Regions from separate parts of the Rhodococcus sp. 06-1460-1B genome, predicted to be linked through region 2. Evidence: riboswitches for the same ligand, from Rfam matches in the RefSeq annotation. Region 2 holds a riboswitch; each other region holds the start of a gene.
What was found. A riboswitch is a leader RNA that binds a small molecule or an ion and turns the genes downstream of it on or off. The one in region 2 is predicted to bind S-adenosylmethionine.
Positions count from the first base shown of each region.

Region 1: linked by a shared signal. The riboswitch ahead of CH268_RS26420 (bifunctional o-acetylhomoserine/o-acetylserine sulfhydrylase) and the one ahead of CH268_RS19680 (amino acid ABC transporter permease) in region 2 are both predicted to bind S-adenosylmethionine.
Region 3: linked by a shared signal. The riboswitch ahead of CH268_RS14605 (aminotransferase class V-fold PLP-dependent enzyme) and the one ahead of CH268_RS19680 (amino acid ABC transporter permease) in region 2 are both predicted to bind S-adenosylmethionine.
Region 4: linked by a shared signal. The riboswitch ahead of CH268_RS15360 (aminotransferase class V-fold PLP-dependent enzyme) and the one ahead of CH268_RS19680 (amino acid ABC transporter permease) in region 2 are both predicted to bind S-adenosylmethionine.

Region 1 covers NZ_NOYS01000043.1:270,506-274,938, reverse strand. Annotated here, with positions in the region: gene CH268_RS26440 (HAMP domain-containing sensor histidine kinase) at 1-38, opposite strand, end outside; gene CH268_RS26435 (response regulator transcription factor) at 35-709, opposite strand; gene CH268_RS26430 (ABC transporter substrate-binding protein) at 845-1,894, shown strand; gene CH268_RS26425 (MFS transporter) at 1,896-3,035, opposite strand; SAM riboswitch class IV at 3,407-3,529, shown strand; gene CH268_RS26420 (bifunctional o-acetylhomoserine/o-acetylserine sulfhydrylase) at 3,684-4,433, shown strand, end outside.
Region 2 covers NZ_NOYS01000033.1:285,401-289,833, forward strand. Annotated here, with positions in the region: gene CH268_RS19665 (GNAT family N-acetyltransferase) at 1-385, opposite strand, end outside; gene CH268_RS19670 (ABC transporter substrate-binding protein) at 454-1,428, opposite strand; gene CH268_RS19675 (amino acid ABC transporter ATP-binding protein) at 1,471-2,268, opposite strand; gene CH268_RS19680 (amino acid ABC transporter permease) at 2,265-3,125, opposite strand; SAM riboswitch class I at 3,339-3,432, opposite strand; gene CH268_RS19685 (hypothetical protein) at 3,668-4,433, shown strand, end outside.
Region 3 covers NZ_NOYS01000026.1:28,012-32,444, forward strand. Annotated here, with positions in the region: gene CH268_RS14595 (YbaK/EbsC family protein) at 1-159, shown strand, start outside; gene CH268_RS14600 (hypothetical protein) at 171-674, opposite strand; gene CH268_RS14605 (aminotransferase class V-fold PLP-dependent enzyme) at 829-2,160, opposite strand; SAM riboswitch class IV at 2,215-2,330, opposite strand; gene CH268_RS14610 (Pls/PosA family non-ribosomal peptide synthetase) at 2,526-4,433, shown strand, end outside.
Region 4 covers NZ_NOYS01000026.1:187,845-192,277, forward strand. Annotated here, with positions in the region: gene CH268_RS15355 (Pls/PosA family non-ribosomal peptide synthetase) at 1-2,838, opposite strand, end outside; SAM riboswitch class IV at 3,034-3,149, shown strand; gene CH268_RS15360 (aminotransferase class V-fold PLP-dependent enzyme) at 3,204-4,433, shown strand, end outside.

The DNA.
Region 1 (4,433 bases), on a different contig from region 2:
CGCAAAGGATCGAGTGGACGCGGCAGCATCGGCCTCATCGCGGTGCCTCCACGGCGTATCCGACGCCGTGGACGGTACGAATCAGGTCGCCACCGAGCTTGCGCCGCAGGGCTTTCACGTGACTGTCGACAGTACGACTGCTGGCCGAATCGTCCCAACCCCACAGTTCCGACAGCAGGGTCTCCCTGGACACCGCCGTGCGAGGTCGAGCGGCCAGATACGCCAGGATGTCGAATTCGGTTCTGGTGACGTGGATGTCGCCCGCGTCGGTGGAGACGCGTCGCTCCCGGTGATCGATGTGCACGTCGCCGATTCGAGTGGTGTACTGCTCGGGAGTGACGACGCGCTCGGCGCGCCTGATGAGAGCGTGCACACGCGCGACCAGTTCACGCATGCTGAACGGCTTGCCCAAGTAGTCGTCCGCACCGACGCCCAGCCCGACGAGCATGTCGGTCTCGTCGGACTTGGCCGTCAACATCAGCACCGGTACCGGCCGGGACGCCTGGATGCGTCGGCACACTTCGAGTCCGTCGAAACCGGGAAGCATCAGATCCAGCACCACCACGTCGGGGTCGATCCGGCCGCACACCTCCACCGCGGAGGGGCCGTCGGCGGCAGTGACCACCTCGTACCCTTCGCCTCGCAGTCGAGCGGCAACAGCGTCGGAGATCGTGGGTTCGTCGTCGACTACGAGAACTGTGCGGCTCATGAGAATTGACCCTAGAGGTCGCACATGGAGGACTTCGTCGGGAAATGTGGAGGTTCGGTGAAGGTTGACCTGAAAGTCGAACTAAGGGTGGGCTACCCTTCCTTTCGATACCCGACCTGACGAAAGGCCCACTCGATGCGTACCCGACCACTTCGGAGAACTTTGGCGGTGTGCGCGATCGCGCTGACCACGGCGGGACTACTGAGCGCCTGCTCGAACTCCGACGGCACGTCCGACGGCCCCGACTCCCCCACGACCGCCAGCTCGGGCGTCTTTCCCGTCTCGGTAAAGCATGCGTTCGGCGAGACCGTCGTTCCCGAGGAACCCACGCGCGTCGTGGTGGCGGGATACACCGAACAGGACACGGTGTTGGCCCTCGGCGTGATCCCCGTCGGAGTGACGGAGTGGTACGGCGACCAGCCGTACGCGACCTGGCCCTGGGCTCGGGCCGCGCTGGGAAATGCCCAGCCCGAGGTGCTCACCAACAACGGCGACGGTTTCGAAACCGAGAAGATCGCCGCCCTCGAGCCCGATCTGATCATCGCCACCAACGCCGGTCTCACCGCGGACAGCTACCGGACTCTGAGCAACATCGCACCCACGCTCGCCCAGTCCGACGCGTCGACCGCCTACTTCGAGCCCTGGGACGTACAGGCGGAGAAGATCGGCCGGGCGTTGGGCAAGAAAGCCGAAGTGGACGGACTCATCGACGGTGTGAATCAGAAGTTCGCCGATGCCGCGGCGGCTCACCCCGAGTTCGCGGGCAAGAAGGCGATTTTCTTGCAGAACGCGTTCTACGAGGGCAAGGCCATCGCGTACCAGGACGGTTTGAGCACCGACTTCCTGACGAAGCTCGGTCTTGTGATCCCCGACGACATCGACGCGTTCGTGCCGGCCGACGGCAGTGCGCAGGCGAGCATACCGCTGGAGAACCTGTCGGTCCTCGACACTGCAGACGTGCTGATCTGGGGAACGGAGAACCCGGGCGATCGCGGCCAGTTGGAGAAGGAACCGGTGTACAACGCTCTGCAGCCGGTGAAGGACGGCAACCTCGTCTTCACCGATGGGGTGACGGCGGGGGCGATCTACTTCACGAGTGTGCTGAGCCTGCCGTACGTGATCGACAAGGTGGCTCCGGCACTCTCCGAGGCGCTCGGCGGCACCGCCACCACCATCACGTCCTGACTCATGCCGCGGAGCGCTTCTCCATCCACATGGCGACGGACAGAACGCCGAGGCCGGCAACAGCGAGACCCGAGCCGACGGCGGCCGGTGCCGTGTAGCCGAGACCTGCGGCGATCACCGCGCCGCCCACCGCGGCTCCGATGGCATTGGCCAGGTTGAACGCCGCGTGGTTGAGTGACGCGGCGAGAGTCTGCGCGTCCTCCGCCACGTCCATCAGACGGGTCTGAAGTCCGGGGACGACGGACGAGCCGGACGCGCCGATCAAGAACACGAGAAGCAGCGCGGTCACCGGGTTGTGAGCCGCGACGACGAAGACGGCCAGGGACACCGCGGTCGCGGCCAGCCCGATGAAGGTGCCTTTGAGCTTGTACTTGTCGGCCAACCAACCGCCCGCGTAGTTGCCGGCAACCATGCCGAGGCCGTAGATCATCAAGGCCACCGGAACCAGTGCACGGGCAAGGCCTGCGACGTCGGTCAGGGTCGACGCGATGTAGGTGTACACCGCGAACATGCCGCCGAATCCGACGATGCCGACGAACAGGGTCATCCACACCTGGCCACGGCGGAGGGCACCGAGCTCGGTGATCGGGCTGGTGGTCGGCATGGCGTCGAGTCGCGGCATCCACAGGACGAGTGCACTGACGGTGAGCAACCCGATCACGGCGACGAGGGCGAATGCGCTTCGCCACCCGAGGGCCTGGCCGATCCAGGTCGCCACCGGTACACCGACGACGTTCGCCACCGATAGACCCATCATCACCATCGCGACGGCCTTGGCTCGTTTGCCCGGCTCAGCGAGGTGCGCCGCCACCAGTGCGGCAACGCCGAAATACGCGCCGTGCGGCAGACCGGCCACGAACCGGGAGGCCACCAACTCGTTGAAACTCGGCGCGAAGACCGTCCCGAGATTGCCGAGAGTGAACGCCACCATCAGCGCCAGCAACAACATGCGCCGAGGAACACGCGCCGCAAGAGCGGCGATTGTCGGCGCACCGACGACGACGCCGAGCGCGTAGGCGGAGATCATGTGGCCGGCCGACGGCTCCGATATTCCCATCGTCGTCGCGATGTCCGGGAGCAGGCCCATCGACGCGAATTCGGTGGTGCCGATGCCGAAGCCGCCGATGGACAGGGCCAGCATGGCGAGCCTGCGGCGGGTCGAGTGCGGTCGATGGCCGACGCTCAACCCACTCGACACCTTGCCGCGCACGGCGCTGACGTTTCTGGCGAGAGCGGAATCGGTGACAGTCACAGCAGAACAACCTTCGTAAGCAATCGGATTACAGAGCGGGCCAGGGGCTGGTGGATCGACGACCTGGTAAATCGACGACCTGGTGGATCGATTCAGTACAGCCCGACCGGACGGCACAACGTTCGTCGTGTTCATTGTCTTCCCCGAGGCGACTCGTTTTCGAGTCGTCGGGCGGTGATTGTCCTCACCAGAGCATCTGCTCGAGGGTCGTGAGCGCCCTCGTTCCCCCGAGACACCCGTACCCGCTAAGATTCCTGCCAGGTCATGAGTGCCAGCATCGAGCCCCGGCTTGCTGGCCGGCAACCCTCCAACCGCGGTGGGGTGCCCCGGGTGAACGACCAGGCCGATGCAACACATCCGTGTCGTATCGACAAGCGCGGGTCCGCTCCGAAGCGGACCCACTGATCTTCGGTCCCCACGGGCCGAGGCATGTCAGGAGGTTCTCATGTGTTGCTGTACCGATACGCCCCGTAACGCTCGAGTTCTCGAGCTTCATTCGACAGAAAACACGTCTGAGAAAACGGAGTATCACCAGCCATGACCGATTCGACCCCCGACGTCGTCGACGCCACCGGAGCACCCACCGAGGATCCGTTCACCGATCCCGCAGCCGACTGGAGCTTCGAGACCAAGCAGATCCATTCGGGTCAGACACCGGACGGCACCACCAGGGCTCGTGCGTTGCCCATCTACCAGACCACCTCGTACACGTTCGACAACACCGATCACGCGGCCGCACTGTTCGGCCTGGCGGAACCGGGCAACATCTACACCCGCATCATCAACCCCACGCAGGATGTCGTCGAGCAGCGCATCGCCGCTCTCGAAGGGGGCGTCGCAGCGCTTCTGCTCGCGTCGGGCCAGGCAGCAGAAACGTTCGCCATTCTCAATCTCGCCGAGGCGGGCGATCACATCGTCTCGAGCCCGCGGCTCTACGGCGGCACGTACAACCTGTTCCATTACACGCTTCCGAAGCTGGGGATCACCGTCTCGTTCGTCGACGATCCGGACGATCTCGAGCAGTGGCGCGCGGCCATCACACCGTCGACCAAAGCGTTCTACGGTGAGACGATCTCCAACCCGAAGAACGACGTTCTCGATATCCCCGGCATTTCGGCGATCGCCCACGAGAACGGCATTCCGCTGATCGTCGACAACACCGTCGCGACGCCGTACCTGCTGCAGCCGCTGAAGCACGGTGCCGACATCGTGGTGCACTCGGCGACGAAGTACCTCGGCGGTCACGGCACGGCGATCGCGGGCGTCATCGTCGACGGCGGAACGTTC
Region 2 (4,433 bases):
GATATCCGCGATCACGTGCGCTGCGTTCCAGCTCGGCCACGACGAGTCTGCCGAATCCCCTGCCGCGGTGCACTTTCGATGTCCAGATACGTTTGAGCTCTGCGGTTTCCGAGTCGTATTTCCGGTACGCACCTCCGGCAACAGGAACGCCATCGGCCAAGGCAATTACCAACACACCACCCGGCGGTGCGAACTCCCGGGCGGGATAGGACTTCAGTTCCTCGTATTGGACACCGGGGCTCCGGCCGTATCGGGACGAATATTCGATCGCCAGTTCTTGCAGCAGGGGCATCGCCAGCCGATCGTGCTGATCGACCTCGACGAAGTCCACGCGTCCTGGACCCGTGTCACCAGTGCGAATGTTGACATCGAACGTCGCGCTCATGTGCTTCCTGTCTCGATTAACTGTCGACCAGATCAGCTTCCCGGCCGACGTCAACTCTGCTCAGTTGTCTAACCTTCCTTGCGGGGTAGCCCGGGCGGGTTGATGACGGACTCGGTCACTGCCTCGGACTGCAGGCCCCAACGATCGATCACCTTCTGATAGCTGCCGTCCTCGATGGCGTGGTTCACTGCGTCCTGCACGGCGTCGATGAGCCCATTGTCCTTCTTGGTCAGTACTGCTATTTCACCCTGCAGCGCATCTCCGGCACCCGAGAACGTGCCGATGATCTTGGTTTCACCACCGGTTGCCGCGTGATAAACCGCGGACGGATTGGGTCCCAGGTACCCGTCGATACGGCCTGACCCGAGCGCCAGGTAGTAATCGGAGGTGTTCTGGTAATAAGCGATCTCGGCTGGAGCCAGACCCTCGGCTACGTTCTGCTCGTTCCAGTCGACCAGCAACTGCTCTTGGTTGGTACCGGAGCCGACACCGATCTTCTTGCCTGCGATGTCCTGACGCTTCTCGACTGTCCAATCGGTGTCCTTCTGCGCCTCGAAAGCGAGGTTGTCCAGTCGATAGGTCGCGAAGTCGTACTTGTCCTTGCGCTCCTCGGTGACGGTGACATTGGAGATGAACACGTCGTTCTCGCCGGAGTCGATCTTCACGAAGTTCTGCGACCAATCTGCGACCTGAAGATCGACGTCGAGACCGAGAATGTCGGCGATCAGGTACGAGAAGTCCACCTCGGACCCCACGATGGTGGTGTCGTCGGTCGCGTAGAAACGCAGCGGTGGCGCGGTACCGCCCGCCCCGGTGACGATCAGGGTGCCGCGATCGCGAATCGCTTGCGGCACTTCCGCTGCGATTTCGTCGACCTTCTGGGCGCGAACGCGGTCGGCCTGCTCGGGTGAAAGATCGAACGATCCGCCGTCCTCGGTGACGACCTGAGATTCGGCAGTGGGCTCGCTGCATGCTGTCGCAGTGAGTGCCAGGACAGCGAATGCCGACGCTACTACCGCGAGCCTACGAGATGATCCGGACATGACTTTCCCCGTTCGTGGGTGCAGGTGAAGCATGAGTGAGAGCTAGAGAACGTGAGCGAGGAACGACTTGGTGCGTTCCTCCTGGGGTGAATCAAGAAGCTCTGCAGGAGAGCCTTGTTCGACGATGACGCCGCCATCCATGAAGACGACGGTGTCGGCGATCTCGCGGGCGAACCCGACCTCGTGCGTGACGATCACCAGGGTGGCACCATCGCGTGCCAGGCCGCGGATGACCTCGAGAACCTCTCCCACCAATTCGGGGTCGAGCGCTGACGTCGGCTCGTCGAACAGAATGACTGTGGGACGCAGGGCAAGTGCACGCGCGATGGCGACCCGCTGCTGTTGTCCGCCGGAGAGTCGTCGCGGATAATCGTGGGCTTTGGCGTGCACTCCGACTCGTTCGAGGAGAGCCAGCGCCTCGGGTTCGACCTCGGAGCGCGTGCGCTTCTGCGCCGAGATCGGGGCCTCGATGACGTTCTCGAGCACCGTCAGGTGCGGGAAGAGGTTGAAGTTCTGGAACACGAAACCGATCTGGGAACGCTGCCGCAGAATCTCCCTGTTGCTGAGTTCGTGCAGTTTGTTGCCTTTGCGCCGATATCCCACCAGATCACCGTCGATCCGGACGGTGCCCTGGTCCACCTTCTCCAGATGGTTCAGAGCGCGCAGCAGGGTCGACTTGCCCGAACCCGAGGGGCCGATAATCGCGGTCACCTCACCGGGACGTACGAGGAGGTCGACGCCTTTGAGCACCTCGAGCCCGCCGTAGGACTTGTGGACGCCGCGCACCTCGACCGCGTATCTCGTTGCGGCAGTGGATGTGGAGGCATCGAGAGTGGTCATCGGGTTGCCCCTCTCGGCGCGAAGGGGACGTTGGAGAGCTTGTGGCGAATCTGCTGGATCGGCGTCAGCGGAATGTTGCGTACCGCGCCCTTGGCGTAGTGCCGCTCGACGTAGAACTGCACGATCGACAGCACCGACGTCAGAATGATGTACCAGACGGTCGCGACCATGAGCAGCGGAACCACGCGCCCGTTGCGTCCGTATATGACTTGCACCTGATAGAACAATTCGGCAATGGCCATCACCGACACGATCGACGTGCCTTTGAACAGACTGATCACCTCGTTGGCTGCGTTGGGGAGAATCCCTCGCATCGCCTGCGGCAGAACGATCTTGAAGAACTCCCGCCTCTTCGGAATACCCAGCGCTGCTGCAGCTTCGAGTTGCCCCTGGTCCACGGAGATGATGCCGGCCCGAACGATCTCGGCGGAGTAGGCCGCTTGGTGCAGGGCCAGGCCGATGATGGCCGCCGTCGATCCACTGATGACGCTGTTGACGTCGAATTGAAAGAAGCTGGGACCGAACGGAATTCCCAAAGACAGAGTCTGGTACAGGTACGCAATATTGAACCAGAACAGAAGCTGCACGATCAACGGGATGGAACGGAAGGCCCAGATGTAGAACCAGGAAATAACCTGCAGCACAGGATTGTCGGACAGCCGGGCCACCGCCAGGCCGATACCGATGGCGAAACCGATCAGCGTTCCCCAGAAGGTGAGCTGGATGGTCAACCACAGCGCCGACTTCACCGATGCTGCAGTGAAGTACTGCGCGAAGGTGCCCCAATCCCAGCCGGGGTTGGTGACGAAGCCGTGCAGGAACTGACCGACCACGATCAGCGTTGCGACCGCGATCACCCAGCGCCACGGGTGCCACGTGCGTGCAACGACGAGCTGTTCGTCGGGAATGTCGTCCGTCGTATCCGCAACGGGACGAGAGTCGAGTTGAGTCACCGGAACCGCCGGGTCGGATGGGCAGCGATCATCGCTGGGTTGCCTTTCGAAGATTTCGTGCTGTGAGTACGCCGATCGGTCAAGCGTGCGTACAGATACCGATGTTCATCGGGCGTGCCTCCATCGGTCCTGGCGGTAGCACCCACACGCCGTATGGCGGGGTTGCTGCGACGTCATCGAGCCAAGGTCTCTCGGTCGCTCTGGATGGTGACAGGAACGTACAGAACAATCTATCGAAAAGTCAAGTGCACGTGCGCATTCGGTTACAATCACTATGATTTCAACCCTTGCCACCGACGATGTTTGCCGAGTGTCAGCTGAATATGCCCCGGCACCGAGCCGCCGGATTCGACGCGGGCCGCTGGATGTGAAGAACAGGTCTTCGGACCGGAACCGGGAGTTGCGCACTACTCGTGAGCCACTCGATCACCGATTAGGCTTGTCGTGTGCGACTCGACATACGGCGTAGTGGAGTGTGGATCGACGCCGTGGTCGTCGCTGCGATCGTCACCGCGGGCTGTGTGGCAGCCGGAATCACCCATGATTCGCAACCCGAGGTCGAGGACATACCGGGTTGTGACGTCGTTGTTCCCGCCGGCGAGACGTTCTCCTTCCTGACCGGTTCCTACCCAGGCACGTACGACAACCCCGACTACCCGTGGCTGACGGCCGAGAAGGCGTCGGCGATGTCGGAGTCCTTGGTTCGCTCCTTGCCCGCAGACGTCGAAGTGCAGTTCGCGTCCCCCTCGAATTCACTGGTGTTCCAACCGATACAGATCTACTCGAAGAATGCCGAACTGTCGGGCGGCATGACCGTAGAGGACATCAGTGGGGACAGCACGGCATCCGGGGTTGTCGATCGTGCAGGAGTCGCTGCACCACTTCGGGTCTCGGCAGAGGCGTGGGACGATGCGATTCCGCCGTGCACCGAGGGATCGGTCGACGAACGGACCACGCTGCCCGACGGCACCGTCGTCGATGTGCTGGATGCGGTGTCCGAGTACGACGGGGTATCGACGCATCGACGCACAGCGACCGCATACTTCCCGGACACCACCGTCCACGCACGGACTTCGAACGAAGGAGCCGAGGCCGAACTCCCCCTCGAGGCCGACGAGCTCCGCGACATCGTCTCGAATCCCGAACTGCGGGTGAGCGCACGCGTCCCCGAAGGTACGAAACCAGCGCGAGCCGACTGTGGATCACCGCGCG
Region 3 (4,433 bases), on a different contig from region 2:
CCGGTGGGCCATCCGACGAATTTGGATACGTTCGTCGATCAGGACCTTGCGGCCCACCCCGAACTGTGGGCCGCGGCCGGGCACATCGACACGATCTTCCGCTCGTCGTACACCGAGTTGCTGCGCATCACCGCAGGTCTGGCGATCGACGTCACCTGAGCTCGAACGACCTAGGAAGCAAGGGTCGGGGCAATTCGGGGTGCGCCGAGGATCGCGTCGACGACGTCGGTGTCGAGGCGGGTGCCGCGCGATTCGAGGAGCGGCAACACTCCCGCGGCCAGGAACGTCGACTGCCGCTCGATCTCGCCGTGTACCTGCAGCGTCACGCCGTCGGCGACGTCGGCCGCGGTGACGTCGGAGATCAAACTCGCCAGTCCCGACGGGGTACCGACGTAGCGGATGGACGACGGGCTTGCCGGCGCGTCGAGTGCGGCGAATTCCCGACGGGCCGTCCTGGCGTCGGCAGCGATGTAGATCTCGAGATCGAGGAAGACCGCGAGATTGTCGGCCGATTCACCGCGGTCGACGGCTTCTGCGTGCAACCGGGTGCGTTGTTGCTGAGCTTCCCGCAGGTCCGAGGCAACGATTCTGATGGTGTTCACCTCGGGCCCGACGGTCAGTTCGGTCCAGACGTCAGCGGATTCGATGGCTATGCGGGTGTGATTGTGCGACATGAGTGGTGGTCCTGATTCGTCGGTCGGGATGCGCATGCGGTCGGAGCGGAGCCGAACTCGAACACGACCCGGACGCAGTGCGGCACAGATCGACATACCTGTTGCACCAGTGGCGATTGCCACGCGACACGACACTCACGGTCATGACGCCATGCTAACTGCCTGTGGGGCTGCACGGGGATCCAACCCCGGCGGCCCCGTCGGCCAGGGCGGGGAACGGCCGACGGTCCGGTACGGGGTTCCACCACCCGGCTTCTTCGGCGTAAGCCCATGTCGGCCCGGACTCGACGAACGCTGCCAACGCGTCGACGAGTCGGTCCACGTCGGCCGAGGAACTGCCGAGACCGATACTGGCCCGCACGGCACCGTCGGCATGACCGAGCCGGCGCAGCAGCGGGTGGGCGCAGAACTTTCCGTCGCGCACTCCGATGCCGTGTTCGGCCGACAGGTACGCCGCCACTTCACCGGGGTCGTGGCCGGCGACGGTGAAGGTGACGATGCCGACGACGTCGGGCGCGTCGGCCCACACCTGCAGCAGTTCGACACCCTTCAGTGCGGCCAACCCGTCCCGCAATCGGGTGGACAATTCCCGCTCGTGCGCCGTCGCGGCATCCTCGTCGAACGACGCGATGGCCTCGCACGCCGCCGCCAGCGCGGCGACTCCGAGCACGTTGGGCGTTCCCGCCTCGTGACGCTGCGGTGCGGGAGCCCAGTCGGTGTGCTCGATCGTCACACTGCGCACGGCACCGCCGCCGGCCAGGTGGGGCTCGCCCGCGTCGAGCCAATCACGGCTTCCCACAAGCACACCCGCGCCGAACGGGGCGTAGAGCTTGTGACCGGAGAACGCCAGATAGTCCACACCGAGTGCGGCGATGTCCACTCGACGGTGCGGAACGAGCTGTGCGCCGTCGACGACGATCCGGGCACCGTGGCGATGCGCGAGATCGGCCAGTTGCTCGATGGGGAGCACTTCGCCGGTGACGTTCGATGCACCCGTGATGGCCAGTAGCGCAGCAGGTTTCGCAGCCAGTTCGGAGTCGAGCCGGGCGAGCGTTTCGGCCAGCGTCGATGCCGCGACCACCACTCGGCGATTGCGCCACGGCAAGAGGTTGGCGTGGTGTTCGATATCGAGCACCACGGTATCCCCCGGCACGCACGCGGCCAACAGATTGAGCGAATCGGTGGTGTTGCGTGTGAACACGACCACTGAATTCGTCTGTGCACCAACGAATTCAGCCACGGTCTCACGCGCCTTCTCGTACGCCGCGGTGCACACCCGAGACGCGTAGCCGGCCCCGCGGTGCACGCTCGAATAGAACGGCAGCAACTCCGCGATCCGATCGGTCACTGCGGACAGCGCAGGCGCGCTGGCCGCGTAATCGAAATTGGCGTAGGTGCACGTGCCGCCGTGAACCAACGGAACCTGCAACTCCGTGCCGGAAACAGGGGCAAAAGGGGTGCAGGGACGGGAAAGTACAGACGTCATGACAGATCAAGCCCTCACGTTCGAGGGACCCGCAACGGAAGATATTCGTGAACGAGTCCGCGCTTGCCGCACCGATTGTTCGGTGTCAGCCTGGTCGTCACCCGGAGCACCCCACCGCGAAGGAGGGTTGCCGACCAGCAAGCCGGGGCTCGATGCTGGTACTCGTGACCGTGGTCAAGACACTGGCAAACCCGCCACGGTTTTGTCAAGCCGGGGATCGCTCCGACACAGCAGTAGGATTTCCGCGGTGGGAAGGCGCGCTCGTTCACCTGCTGGCAAACAGAACGTGAGATAACCAACGGCGCTGCTTTCCCCAGCACCACAAGAGTCATCTGCCAACGAACGAGAAGGACACCCGGTTGCCTGTGCACCAAGAGAACGATCTGCCGGGTTCGAGCACGGATATCGCACCTGCTCCGGCCGCGTTTCTCCGCTCGCCCCTTGCCCCGCCGGCCCGCACACTGATCGACGTACTGCAGGAGACCGCCGATCGCTTCCCGGATGCACCCGCGATCGACGACGGGACGGTGTCGGTCAGCTACGCCGAACTGCTGGACGACATCGCTGAGGGCGCCCAGTGGCTCGCCGACGCCGGTGTCCGGCGCGGCGACCGCGTCGGCATCAGGATGCCGTCGGGGTCCTTCTCGCTCTATGTCGCGATTCTGTCGATCCTCGACGTCGGGGCTGCGTACGTACCCGTCGACGCCGACGATCCGGAAGAGCGCGCCGAATTGGTCTTCGGTGAGGCGCAGGTGACGGCCATCGTCACTGCGGGCGGAATCGCTGCCGGCACCGCGCCGAAACAGAATGCGCCCGAACTGGGTGCCGGTACTCCGGTGCCCGAGCTGCCCACACCCGAGGACGACGCGTGGGTGATCTTCACCTCGGGTTCGACCGGAACCCCCAAAGGTGTTGCAGTCAGCCACCGTAACGCCGCGGCGTTCGTCGACGCCGAGGCCCGCATGTTTTTGCAGAAGGATCCGCTGGGTCCGGGCGACCGAGTGCTCGCCGGTCTGTCGGTGGCATTCGACGCCTCCTGCGAGGAGATGTGGCTGGCGTGGCGGCACGGTGCCTGTCTGGTGCCCGCGCCGCGGTCGTTGGTGCGGTCCGGTTTCGATCTGGGGCCGTGGCTCGTCTCCCGCGACATCAGTGTCGTTTCGACGGTGCCCACGCTCGCGTCGCTGTGGCCCGCAGTAGCGCTGGAAGCGGTGCGGCTGCTCATCTTCGGCGGCGAGGCCTGCCCGCCGGAGCTGGCCGAGCGGCTCGCCGTCGAGGGCCGCGAGGTCTGGAACACGTACGGTCCCACCGAGGCGACGGTCGTCGCCTGTGCGGCGATCATGGACGGCAAGGGCCCTGTCCGGATCGGCCTTCCCCTCGACGGGTGGGACCTGGCTGTGGTCGACGGTTCGGGACTACCCGTGCAGGTGGGTGAGATCGGCGAGCTGGTCATCGGCGGCGTCGGACTCGCGCGGTATCTCGATCCGGCCAAGGATGCCGAGAAGTACGCGCCCATGCCATCTCTCGGGTGGGAACGGGCGTATCGCAGCGGCGATCTGGTCAAGCTCGAGCTCGAAGGGCTCTTGTTCCAGGGTCGCGCCGACGATCAGGTCAAGCTCGGCGGGCGACGCATCGAGCTCGGCGAGATAGACAATGCGCTGCAAGCACTTCCGGGCGTCGGCGGCGCGGCGGCCGCCATCCGCAAGACGGCGGCCGGAAACTCGGTGTTGGTCGGATACCTCGCCAGCACCAATCCCGATTTCGATCTCGAAGCCGCACGCGAATTGCTCGCCGAGCAGTTGCCCGCGGCATTGGTGCCCAGGCTTGCGCTGGTCGACGAGATGCCCACGCGCACCTCGGGCAAGGTCGACCGCAACGCGCTGCCGTGGCCCCTGCCCGGCATGGCAGGAGCGTCCGCGCTCGGTGGGACGGCGGGCTGGGTGGCCGAACTGTGGACCAACATCCTCGGTGCGCAGGTCTCGGACGAGAGCGCCGATTTCTTCGCCAACGGGGGCGGCTCGCTCTCGGCCGCCCAGTTGGTGACGGCACTGCGCGAACGGTTCCCCGAGATCACCGTCGCGCAGCTGTACGACCACCCGCGGCTGGGTTCGCTGGCGCAGTATCTGGATGATTTGAAGCCGGTCGTCGAGGCCGTTCCCCGTGCGGTCGCCCCGACGTCGCGCACCGCGCAATGGGCGCAGATCGCGGCAACGGTTCCGTTGACCACCCTGACCGGATTGCAGTGGGTCACCTGGCTCGGGCTGCTCTTCAACGTC
Region 4 (4,433 bases), on a different contig from region 2:
CGGGAACAGGAAGGTGCGCGCGGAGTCCATCAGACGTTCGGTGGCCCAGACCTGCCAGCCGATACGGCTGCGCACCGGGTGGTAGCCGCCGACGAGTCCGATGCCGAGCAACCGCACCGCGACGACGGTGATCAGTGCGAACACCGCCAACGAGACCAGCGTCGCGACGGGCAACATCACCAGGCCACGTTCGAAGGCGTCGAACACGGAGTCCGCGGTGTGAATCCACCAGCCCATCAGCACGAGGCTGACGCCGATGGAGAACAGTGCCATGCCGGACAGGAACAGGGACGCGACGCCGTACGCGAACACCCATTTCGTGGCGCGCGGCGGTGTCTCGGCGGGCCACGGATGGTCGGCCTTGCCTACCTTCTGAGCCGGCGAGCCGGACCACATCTGACCGGCCTTCACTCGTCCGACGACGGCCGAGCCTGCCGTGACGACCGCGTTCTTGCCGACCTTGGTGCCGGGCAACAACGTGGAGCGTGCGCCGACGGTGGCACCGGCACCGATTTCGATGCCGCCGATGTAGACGAGATCGCCGTCGATCCAGTGCCCGGACAGGTCGACCTCGGGCTCGATGGAACAGCCGTCGCCGAGTTCGAGCATGCCGGTGACGGGCGGCATCGTGTGCAGGTCGACGCCCTTGCCGATCTTGGCACCGAGCGCACGCGCGTAGTAGACCATCCACGGCGCACCCGAGAGGTTCGAGGCACCGCTGGCGTCGGTCAATCGTGTTGCCGCCCAGAGCCTGATGTGCATGCTGCCGCCGCGTCGATACGCACCGGGTTTCAAGCCCGCCAACAGGATGCGAGATCCGATCACCGAGATCGCCATGCGGCCGACCGGAGTGATGAACAGGACGAATGCCACGAGCACCCACCACCACGACAGCGTCGGGGCCCAGGGCACGTCGCCGAACCAGGACATGACGTTGAAGAGCAGCCCGAGCCAGGTGACCCACTGCAATCCGGTCAGGGTGGTCAACGGAACCGTTGCCGCGATCTGCGCCCATTGCGCGGTGCGCGACGTCGGGGCGACCGCACGGGGAACGGCCTCGACGACCGGCTTCAAATCATCCAGATACTGCGCCAGCGAACCCAGCCGCGGGTGGTCGTACAGCTGCGCGACGGTGATCTCGGGGAACCGTTCGCGCAGTGCCGTCACCAACTGGGCGGCCGAGAGCGAGCCGCCCCCGTTGGCGAAGAAATCGGCGCTCTCGTCCGAGACCTGCGCACCGAGGATGTTGGTCCACAGTTCGGCCACCCAGCCCGCCGTCCCACCGAGCGCGGACGCTCCTGCCATGCCGGGCAGGGGCCACGGCAGCGCGTTGCGGTCGACCTTGCCCGAGGTGCGCGTGGGCATCTCGTCGACCAGCGCAAGCCTGGGCACCAATGCCGCGGGCAACTGCTCGGCGAGCAATTCGCGTGCGGCTTCGAGATCGAAATCGGGATTGGTGCTGGCGAGGTATCCGACCAACACCGAGTTTCCGGCCGCCGTCTTGCGGATGGCGGCCGCCGCGCCGCCGACGCCCGGAAGTGCTTGCAGCGCATTGTCTATCTCGCCGAGCTCGATGCGTCGCCCGCCGAGCTTGACCTGATCGTCGGCGCGACCCTGGAACAAGAGCCCTTCGAGCTCGAGCTTGACCAGATCGCCGCTGCGATACGCCCGTTCCCACCCGAGAGATGGCATGGGCGCGTACTTCTCGGCATCCTTGGCCGGATCGAGATACCGCGCGAGTCCGACGCCGCCGATGACCAGCTCGCCGATCTCACCCACCTGCACGGGTAGTCCCGAACCGTCGACCACAGCCAGGTCCCACCCGTCGAGGGGAAGGCCGATCCGGACAGGGCCCTTGCCGTCCATGATCGCCGCACAGGCGACGACCGTCGCCTCGGTGGGACCGTACGTGTTCCAGACCTCGCGGCCCTCGACGGCGAGCCGCTCGGCCAGCTCCGGCGGGCAGGCCTCGCCGCCGAAGATGAGCAGCCGCACCGCTTCCAGCGCTACTGCGGGCCACAGCGACGCGAGCGTGGGCACCGTCGAAACGACACTGATGTCGCGGGAGACGAGCCACGGCCCCAGATCGAAACCGGACCGCACCAACGACCGCGGCGCGGGCACCAGACAGGCACCGTGCCGCCACGCCAGCCACATCTCCTCGCAGGAGGCGTCGAATGCCACCGACAGACCGGCGAGCACTCGGTCGCCCGGACCCAGCGGATCCTTCTGCAAAAACATGCGGGCCTCGGCGTCGACGAACGCCGCGGCGTTACGGTGGCTGACTGCAACACCTTTGGGGGTTCCGGTCGAACCCGAGGTGAAGATCACCCACGCGTCGTCCTCGGGTGTGGGCAGCTCGGGCACCGGAGTACCGGCACCCAGTTCGGGCGCATTCTGTTTCGGCGCGGTGCCGGCAGCGATTCCGCCCGCAGTGACGATGGCCGTCACCTGCGCCTCACCGAAGACCAATTCGGCGCGCTCTTCCGGATCGTCGGCGTCGACGGGTACGTACGCAGCCCCGACGTCGAGGATCGACAGAATCGCGACATAGAGCGAGAAGGACCCCGACGGCATCCTGATGCCGACGCGGTCGCCGCGCCGGACACCGGCGTCGGCGAGCCACTGGGCGCCCTCAGCGATGTCGTCCAGCAGTTCGGCGTAGCTGACCGACACCGTCCCGTCGTCGATCGCGGGTGCATCCGGGAAGCGATCGGCGGTCTCCTGCAGTACGTCGATCAGTGTGCGGGCCGGCGGGGCAAGGGGCGAGCGGAGAAACGCGGCCGGAGCAGGTGCGATATCCGTGCTCGAACCCGGCAGATCGTTCTCTTGGTGCACAGGCAACCGGGTGTCCTTCTCGTTCGTTGGCAGATGACTCTTGTGGTGCTGGGGAAAGCAGCGCCGTTGGTTATCTCACGTTCTGTTTGCCAGCAGGTGAACGAGCGCGCCTTCCCACCGCGGAAATCCTACTGCTGTGTCGGAGCGATCCCCGGCTTGACAAAACCGTGGCGGGTTTGCCAGTGTCTTGACCACGGTCACGAGTACCAGCATCGAGCCCCGGCTTGCTGGTCGGCAACCCTCCTTCGCGGTGGGGTGCTCCGGGTGACGACCAGGCTGACACCGAACAATCGGTGCGGCAAGCGCGGACTCGTTCACGAATATCTTCCGTTGCGGGTCCCTCGAACGTGAGGGCTTGATCTGTCATGACGTCTGTACTTTCCCGTCCCTGCACCCCTTTTGCCCCTGTTTCCGGCACGGAGTTGCAGGTTCCGTTGGTTCACGGCGGCACGTGCACCTACGCCAATTTCGATTACGCGGCCAGCGCGCCTGCGCTGTCCGCAGTGACCGATCGGATCGCGGAGTTGCTGCCGTTCTATTCGAGCGTGCACCGCGGGGCCGGCTACGCGTCTCGGGTGTGCACCGCGGCGTACGAGAAGGCGCGTGAGACCGTGGCTGAATTCGTTGGTGCACAGACGAATTCAGTGGTCGTGTTCACACGCAACACCACCGATTCGCTCAATCTGTTGGCCGCGTGCGTGCCGGGGGATACCGTGGTGCTCGATATCGAACACCACGCCAACCTCTTGCCGTGGCGCAATCGCCGAGTGGTGGTCGCGGCATCGACGCTGGCCGAAACGCTCGCCCGGCTCGACTCCGAACTGGCTGCGAAACCTGCTGCGCTACTGGCCATCACGGGTGCATCGAACGTCACCGGCGAAGTGCTCCCCATCGAGCAACTGGCCGATCTCGCGCATCGCCACGGTGCCCGGATCGTCGTCGACGGCGCACAGCTCGTTCCGCACCGTCGAGTGGACATCGCCGCACTCGGTGTGGACTATCTGGCGTTCTCCGGTCACAAGCTCTACGCCCCGTTCGGCGCGGGTGTGCTTGTGGGAAGCCGTGATTGGCTCGACGCGGGCGAGCCCCACCTGGCCGGCGGCGGTGCCGTGCGCAGTGTGACGATCGAGCACACCGACTGGGCTCCCGCACCGCAGCGTCACGAGGCGGGAACGCCCAACGTGCTCGGAGTCGCCGCGCTGGCGGCGGCGTGCGAGGCCATCGCGTCGTTCGACGAGGATGCCGCGACGGCGCACGAGCGGGAATTGTCCACCCGATTGCGGGACGGGTTGGCCGCACTGAAGGGTGTCGAACTGCTGCAGGTGTGGGCCGACGCGCCCGACGTCGTCGGCATCGTCACCTTCACCGTCGCCGGCCACGACCCCGGTGAAGTGGCGGCGTACCTGTCGGCCGAACACGGCATCGGAGTGCGCGACGGAAAGTTCTGCGCCCACCCGCTGCTGCGCCGGCTCGGTCATGCCGACGGTGCCGTGCGGGCCAGTATCGGTCTCGGCAGTTCCTCGGCCGACGTGGACCGACTCGTCGACGCGTTGGCAGCGTTCGTCGAGTCCGGGCCGACATGGGCTTACGCCGAA